Prochlorococcus marinus str. MIT 0917: one gene and its partner. The protein of the gene in region 1 interacts with the protein of each later gene in a pairwise test. Links are inferred from orthologs where the notes say so. Each region holds a gene or a part of one and is shown on either strand. Other genes may lie near its edges.

The links. Proteins that work in one complex are often made in the same cells at the same time.
Region 2: the proteins of cysK (region 1) and cysE interact in binary tests that used the Escherichia coli proteins (3 or more experiments, as listed by UniProt). The link is inferred for Prochlorococcus marinus str. MIT 0917 from one-to-one orthologs.

The regions. Positions count from the first base shown.
Region 1 is NZ_CP114784.1:1,765,395-1,770,318, forward strand. Bases 1-2,998 are described here. They hold cysK (cysteine synthase A), read right to left. Parts: upstream 1,994-2,998; coding sequence 1,007-1,993; downstream 1-1,006. Other genes in these bases: queA (tRNA preQ1(34) S-adenosylmethionine ribosyltransferase-isomerase QueA), read left to right, coding at 1-997; O5637_RS09835 (PLP-dependent transferase), read right to left, coding at 2,081-2,998. In the rest of the region: more of O5637_RS09835, read right to left, coding at 2,999-3,547; O5637_RS09840 (trans-sulfuration enzyme family protein), read right to left, coding at 3,544-4,713.
Region 2 is NZ_CP114784.1:1,185,427-1,189,273, reverse strand. Bases 1,094-3,819 are described here. They hold cysE (serine O-acetyltransferase), read right to left. Parts: upstream 2,964-3,819; coding sequence 2,223-2,963; downstream 1,094-2,222. Other genes in these bases: O5637_RS06900 (GntR family transcriptional regulator), read right to left, coding at 2,986-3,819; O5637_RS06910 (ABC transporter permease), read left to right, coding at 1,389-2,186; O5637_RS06915 (ATP-binding cassette domain-containing protein), read left to right, coding at 1,094-1,420. Also shown: preprotein translocase subunit SecA, read left to right, coding at 1-20; more of O5637_RS06915, read left to right, coding at 44-1,093; more of O5637_RS06900, read right to left, coding at 3,820-3,847.

The DNA.
Region 1 (4,924 bases):
GATGATTATTAAAGATGGCCTAGATGATTCTTTAAACCTTGTGCATGCAAAGGTTTGGGACATAAAGGATATCTTGAAGACTGGTGATCTTTTAGTTGTTAATAATACGCGAGTTGTTAAAGCAAGATTGCAAATTCGATTGTCAGGAGGAGGTTTAGGCGAATTATTGCTAATGGAGCCGAGGGGTAATGGCCGATGGCTTTGTCTTGGTCGTCCTGCTAGACGTATGAGAGGAGGTGATCAATTATGGTTAGATACGTCACCAGATAATTCTTTAACCTTAAAAGTTATTGATAAGGATGAGAGAACAGGCGGAAGAATTATTCAATTTTCAAATGAGTTTACTAGTTGGATGGAAATTGAAAATTTACTTGATTTATGTGGAGAAGTACCATTGCCTCCTTATATAGATAAAGACAAATCTAGTGGTCATGAGGAAAGCTATCAGACTAGATTTGCTTCGAAACCAGGAGCTATAGCTGCTCCCACGGCGGGCTTACATCTAAGTGATGAACTTATAGAAATTTTAAAAATCAGAGGTATTAGAATTGCACAAATCACTTTGCATGTCGGCTTAGGAACTTTTAGACCATTAGAGAAAGAAGATCTATCTCAGTTGCATTTACATAGTGAGTGGGTAGAGGTTACTGAAGAGACCACCAAAGCGATAACTAATTGTAAGGAGGATGGGGGAAAAGTCTTTGCTGTTGGCACTACAAGTGTGAGAGCCCTTGAGGCTGCTTACCTTTCAGGGAAAGGAACTTTGAAGCCGTATGAGGGCAAAGTAGATTTGGTAATTAAACCAGGATTTAAATTTTCCGTCATTGATGGATTGCTCACTAATTTCCACCTACCTAAAAGTTCCCTATTACTTTTAGTTAGCGCTCTAATTGGTCGAAAACGTTTGTTGAAACTTTATAAACATGCTATTTCTAACAAATATCGATTTTTTTCTTATGGAGACGCGATGTTGATAACGCCGGAGTCAGTTATATAAAGTCAAAAGTCAAGCTAATGATGGTTCTTTGATAACGCCTGTAGGAACATTCTCAAACATTACGGATGAGATATATCTTTCGGCAAGGTCAGGTAGAACTACAACGATTGTCTTTCCAGAGAACTCTTCTTTTTCGGCCAGTCTTAAAGCCACAGCTGCAGCGGCACCACATGAGATGCCTACTAGTAGACCCTCTTCTTGCGCCAAACGTAATGCCATTGCGATAGACTCATCATTAGAGATTTGCTCAACTTTATCAACTACAGATAAGTCAAGATTTTTAGGAATGAACCCAGCTCCAATACCTTGGATTTTGTGAGGGCCGGGCTTTATTTCTTCTCCATTAAGAGTTTGTGTTATCACTGGACTATGAGTAGGCTCTACGGCAACAGATAATAATGAATGATTTTTTTCTTGCTTTATGTAACGAGAAACACCTGTGATTGTTCCACCTGTGCCGACTCCAGAAACTAAAACATCAATTTTGCCATCAGTATCATCCCAAATTTCAGGACCTGTTGTCTTGAAATGTATTTCTGGATTCGCTGGATTATCAAATTGTCCTGGCATGAAGTATTTTTTAGGGTCACTATCTGCGATTTCTTTCGCTTTTGCTATTGCACCAGGCATGCCTTTTGCTGCTTCAGTAAGTATTAATTCAGCGCCGAGAACAGCCATCATTCTCCGACGTTCAATTGACATGGACTCAGGCATCGTGAGGATTAACTTATAACCTCGAGCAGCAGCTGTATAAGCAAGTGCTATTCCTGTGTTTCCAGATGTTGGTTCAATAATAACTTTTTCTTTATTGAGTAAACCTTTCTTCTCAGCATCCCAGATCATATTTGCTCCAATTCTGCATTTAACGCTGTAGGCAGGGTTACGACCCTCTATTTTTGCGAGTACTGTTGCTTTTGCGTTTTTTGTAATCGAATTAAGCTTGACCAATGGTGTACGACCAATAGCAAAACTATTGTCTTCATAGATTCTGGACATTTTTAAATGACTTAATTAGCTAATACACTAAATCTATATAAAAATCTCGGTAATTGGTTATTTAGATAATCATTATTAGTGATTTTTTTAGATTACTGAATTAAATCTTGACCATAATTCATCTTCATTTTCTAACCCTACAGATACTCTTAATAAGTGTTCTGGGACCCCACAGCTTTCAGCCCATTTTAATTCTTTAAAGTGAGCTAACTGAACATATGGACAAACCAATGTAAAATTTGTACCTAAACTTGGTCCTTTGTTTACTTTTAATGAATCATAAACTCTTTTTGATTCTTCAATTCCCCCTTTAAGTTCAAACGATAATAGACACCCATAACCTCCTCCTTTCTTCAATAGCGAATTAAAATTTTTACAATATTGAGGATGTAAAACCTTTGAAATTTCTTTTTTTGTTTCTAATTTTTCTTTCAGCTTTAAGCAAGATATATTTAACCTTTTCAAGCGATATTCTACATCTCGACTAGTTTTTTCTAACTCGATAGCATCTGAATCGGATAGGGTAGATAATGCAACTTTAGGAATCATCTCAGCTAATTCTTTTTCCCATTTGGAATAAGGACTTATGACAGTACTGCCAGCAAGAATATCCCCTCTTCCAGCAAAACTTTTTGTAAGTGAACTAAAAACTATATCTGCATAAGGAGTTAGATGAACATTTAGAGACGAACCGATGGTGTCGTCAACGATGATTGGGATATTTTTTTCTTGAGCTAATTTTGAAATAGATATGAGGTCAACACATTGCAATAAAGGATTACTAGGTATTTCTATGATTAATGCAGCTGGATTTTTTTTATCCAGCTCTTCTTTTATATGACTTAATTTTGTTTTAACAATGAGATCGCTTCCTTGGAAAATAATCTGAGGGAGTTTAAGCACATCAACATATGGGAAGCCAATTTGAAGTATTGAATTGCTCCCTTTGATACACTTTATCGCTTTAAGAATAGTCGTTAAGGCAGCCATGCCTGATCGATGTAGTCGTATTAAACTGCGATCACAATTATATATATTAGCTAAACGATTAAGTAGTTTAGCTCGAGCACAATGACCATCTGAAGTGGAGGGCTTTTTCTCTCTCCCAAGCGCAATTGCCGCCTCACGTGATGACAATCCAAGCCCAGTGTGTTGCCAGAATGCTTTTGCTGAAGGAGTATTTCTTTGATCAACAATTAGACAGGAGATACCAAGAAAATCTTTTATTGTTGAAGAACAATCAGAATCTTTTCGATGACAATATTTTTGGGCACTCAAAGCTGAAGCTCTATTGGGAAAGGGCCAACTACTTTGCTGTGATTCATCATCAAATTCAAGTGATTTACGAGACACCTCAGCAACAAAAGGATTAAATCCGAATCTTGGATAAATTGCTTTTAATGAATTGATACAGGCTGGAACCTTCTCTTCGTAGGCGATTACGTCTTTCCATCTAGGTAAGGCAACAGATACGGCATGTGGCCTACTTGGGAGAGGCTCTCCTAAGTCTTTAGCGCTCCAGCAAGGATCATTTAGTAAATTTCTTTCAGTCAAGAGATTGTTCCCAATGCTTGATTTAAATCAGCACTTAAGTCCTCAATATCTTCACATCCGACAGAGAATCGGATAAGTGAATCAGTAATTCCAATCTTTAATTTTGTTTCTTTTGGGACTGAAGCGTGTGTCATTGTTGCTGGGTGGCAAACAAGGCTTTCAATTCCTCCCAGACTTTCTGCCATTTTGAAATAATGAAGACTTTTGCAAAATGAATAAGTTTGGTCTTGAGTTCCGTTAACTGTGGCAGTAACAATTGCTCCCCCCATAGCCATTTGTTTTTTTGCCAACTTCCATTGTGGATGATCACTTCTAAAGGGATATCGAACGGATTTTATTGCTGGATTGTTGGCTAATTGATTAGCTATTTTAGATGCATTATTTATTTGTCTTTCTAATCGTAGTGGAAGAGTTTTGATCCCTCGAGTAATAAGCCAACAATCAAAAGGAGAAGGATTTAGGCCAAGAGATTTTTGGGCGAAATTTAACTTGTCTCTCCATGCAGTATTCTCGGTGCAAACAGCACCTCCAAGTGCATCTGAATGACCATTTATATACTTGGTCGTACTAGTTAAGGATAAGGTCGCTCCAAGTTTAAGAGGTCTTTGTATTAGAGGCGTTGCAAAAGTATTGTCTACGACAACAGGAATTTGCATTTTATTTGAGAAATTACAAATCCCCTCAATATCAATAACTTTTAGGAGTGGGTTAGTCGGACTTTCGAGCCAAATCATTGTGGGGTTGTGATTTGAAATGACTTCTTGAAAATTGGGCTTAGTAAAGTCTATCCATAGAGTTTTTAATCCAAAACGATTAAAAACTTGTTCAAATAATCTCACCGTACACCCATATAGGTTCTCCTCGCAAAGTATTAAGTCTCCAGCCTTAAGAGAGGAAACTATTGCTGTAATTGCTGCGACTCCAGAACTGAATACACTTGCAAACTGACATTCTTCCAAATCAGACAAAACTGATGCCAGTATTCGAAAGTTTGGATTTCCTGAACGAGTGTAGTCAAAGCCACCCTCATTTCCATGTGCGAAAGTTGAGGTTGGGAAGATGGGAGGCATTATTGACCCGGTTTCTTCAGAAAAATTTTCTTTGTGATGAATAACTCTTGTGTTTACTCCAGTGTTGAACTCCTTATCTCTTTTTATTGATCCCATATCCTTTGAGTTGTTTTTCTATAGGCTATAGAAAAACATGAAAAAGCCCCTAAAAAAAGGGCTATATAATTAAATTTAATGAGAAAGAAGCTATGTGTACTCTCATACCTTGCTTGAGTAATACTTGAATTCAGCTATAGCAGTTAATTCTAAAGAAAATTAAGATGGACTTTGATTTGACTGATTATTCCACAGATCGCACAATACACGC
Region 2 (3,847 bases), 580 kb from region 1 along the record:
AAAAGAAAATAGAAGAATAATTTCAACCATTTAATTGACTGAAATGATTAATATTGATTCCAATGAATTGCAAAAATTATACATAGCATATTTTGGAAGACCTGGAGATCCATCTGGAATAAATTATTGGCTTTCACGAGTTAATGAATCAATTACTATTAGAGAAATATCTCATGAATTATCTAGACAGGATGAATATAAACAATCTATTTCTCAAGATAAATCTATTGATTTTAAAATTAATAAATTATATTTAAACTTATTTAATAGAAAAGCAGATTTTGAAGGTTTGAATTATTGGATGGATAGGATTAATGTTGAAGACTATCAAATTGCAGATGTAGTATTTGAACTTTTGTATTCAACTAATAAGTCTTACTCTATTAATTCTGAACAAGAATTAAATGATATAAATATTTTACAAAATAAGATTTCTGCTGCAGAATTATTTACTAAACAAATTAGTAAGAGCATTACTTTGATTAATTTATATAAGCCTGCTTCAATATCCCCTTGGCTGTCAGGTAATGCTTTCGCTAGAGTATCAAATTTTCTAAGTAATATAACTTTTCAGAAAGTCAACATTGAGCAGATAAGGGATGTTGTTTTCTCGTTATCCGATGATTCAATAAATATGCTTAATAATCCAGCTATAGAAATTAGAGATTTATCTATTTCTATACCTATTTATCATTTAGAAAACAGGTCTCTTACCAAGAGATTTACAAAGAAAGTTATTAACTTTACAGGTGGTGCCTTAGATCAATCTAAAAATAGAACTAATGTAATCGCACTAAATAATATAAATTTGACTATCATGAAAGGAGAAAGAGTAGGGCTAATTGGTCATAACGGTTCTGGTAAAAGTAGTTTTCTAAGATTGATATCAGGCATTTATTTACCTACAAAAGGAAATATCAATGTTTTAGTAGATGTTTATCCTATGCTCCAAAAGACCTTTTTAACTAGTTCAGAACTTTCTGGAATTGATGCATGTAAAGCACATTATTTACTTAAAAATCACAGTCTAAAAGGCTTCGAACCTTTCTTAAATGAAATAATAGAATTTTCAGGTCTAGGTTCCTATATTTCTTTGCCTATAAAAACTTATAGCGATGGAATGTCTGCAAGATTAATTTTTTCTATTCTTACCTCAAGTCCTCATGATTGTTTGGCTATAGACGAAGGGTTTGGAACAGGTGATGCTGACTTTTACGATAAAGCTGAAGAGAGAATGAAAGAATTTATGGAATCCGCAGCAACTTTATTTTTAGCGAGTCATTCTGAAGAACTTTTAAAGCAATTTTGTAATAGAGGCATTGTTTTTAGCCATGGATCAATTGCATATGACGGCCCTTTAGATGCTGCATTGAATTACTATCATACTCATGACTATTATCGTAAAAATGTTGTTGGGTAATTTTAAATTTGCTTTTAAAAGTAGGAAGGCATGGTGGTATACAGCTACCTCAAGATCAAGAGCAAGATTTGCTAGAACTACTCTTGGAAGCTTTTGGTTAGGTTTTTCTAATTTATTATCTATCGGGACTTTAGGGATTGTTTATGGTACTGTTTTTTCCGTAGAAGACTTTAGGTCTTATTTTATATATTTAGGATTTGGTCTACTCATTTGGAATACAATTAGTTCATCTATCTCGAATTCACCTAATCTGTTTGCATGTAATTCATCGAATATTAAGAATATGAATCTGAAGCCTATTTTTTATACTTTAGAAGAATGGGCTTTTCAGATACAAACTTTTATTCAATCTTTTGTATTAGTGTTTTTTGTATTTCTTTTTTTAAAAATTACATTAATAAGTAATTTATTAACTTATTCATGGATACCATTGTTAAATTTATTTATCTTCATATATTGGTTCCCGGTAATTGTTTGCTTGATTTGTGTTCGGTTCACAGATATTGCTCAATTAGTCCCTATAGTTCTCCAGTTAGTTTTTTTAACTTCCCCAATATTATATAGAAAAGAAAGTTTAGGTTCTTTAGATTGGATTACAAATTTAAACTTTATATATCAGATTTTAGATCCTCTTAGAATTAGTATAATTAGTGGATATATAAATTATCAGCATTCAATTTTAATTTTGGGCATTAATATAGTAGGTCTTTTTTGTACAATTAAATTGCTTGATTTTGAGAGTAAGAGATTACCCTTCTTGCTTTAAATAGAGGGTGAGAAAGATATAAATTTATTCAATTAACTATTTCACATCATCGCCAATAAATTCTATAATTTCCTTATCTCTTATGTTTTGTGATTCTCCAAAGATGATATCTTCATTCTTTTTATTATTTTGAATATTAACTACTAGATCTTGTAATCCTAAAATATCAGTTTCTAATTGATCAATTCTTTCCATAAGATTTCGTAAAACATTGGCTTCTGTATCTGGGAGTGCAGAATGTGCCAACGGATTTATTTTGACTCCACTTTGATGAACTATTCGGCCAGGAATGCCGACAACAGTACAATTTGATTCAACATTTTTTACTACCACTGAACCTGCACCAATTCTCGTATTGGTGCCTACGCGAATCCCTCCAAGCACTTTCGCTCCTGCACCCACTACGACATTGTCTTCTAGAGTTGGGTGTCTTTTTCCACTCCCTTTACCAGTACCGCCTAAAGTTACTCCTTGATATAGCAAGCATCTATCGCCTATTTCACTTGTTTCTCCAATTACCACGCCCATTCCATGATCTATAAATACACCTTTACCAATCCTGGCACCTGGATGAATTTCTACACCTGTTAAAAACCTAGTGAAGTGACTCATTAACCTTGGTATGAGAGGAAGTTTGATTTTCCATAACTTGTGACTAATTCTGTGTATTGATAAAGCTTGAAATCCTGGATAACAAAAGAGTATTTCCCAGACACCTCTCGCTGCGGGATCTCTTTCTTTAATGATTGCTATATCTGAACTGAGTGATCGAAACATTGATTTAAATGCAATGCAATGTTTACTCGAGAAGGCCAATCTCTTTACTTAACTCTTCAATTGTAGAGTCACTAAGGTATTTTTGTGCGCAATGAATTTGTGGCATTCTCATTAGTTGAGATCTATTTTGCCTAAGGGTATGTTCTATAACGGGTAGGCTAGGGCTATCACAAATTACGTGACTTGCCGCTCTTAATAAAGCTATTAAACGGCTACCTACATCGGGATTTGCAGTCATTAAAAGTAGTTCATTGCCACGCATGCTGTGTAAGATAACTTCTGCAGCTCTTAGAATGCCTGGGCTAATACTCACGATTCCTACACAACTACCTGAGCGAAGTTTTTTTAATATTGTTAGTTCTTTTTGAAAATCACTGAGATCTACAGCTACTGCTCTAACTTTATGAAGTTTGGCTAATTCTTCTAAAGGTTGTAAGAAATATCTGCTTGTGACTACGGTTCCTTTGCTTGAACTTTCTAAGACGCTTTCAAGTTCCTCCATGGGAACAACCTCCACTGGGACATCTAAATGAGGAGCCAATTCTTCAGCAATAAGTAATGATGCCCCAATATCTTCTCTCGGAGTACTAACGAGTAAGCGAGCTCCACATCTAAGTCTCCAATCAATTTCACGTGTAAATAATTCTCTCGTTTGCTGCAAGGTACATCCTGCATCTAAAAGTTGATCAATACTTTTACGAACCTCATGGTCTACATCCTGAATACCTTTTTTTCGTATTGAATGAGAGCTATCTCTTAAATCTTTTTGTTTTTGCTGATCTCGAACATAAATCCCTGATCCTGCAATAGCTTCAACGACCCCATCTGTTTCTAGCTGTCTATATACTTTACTTATAGTGTTCCGATGTAAACCTGTTTGCATT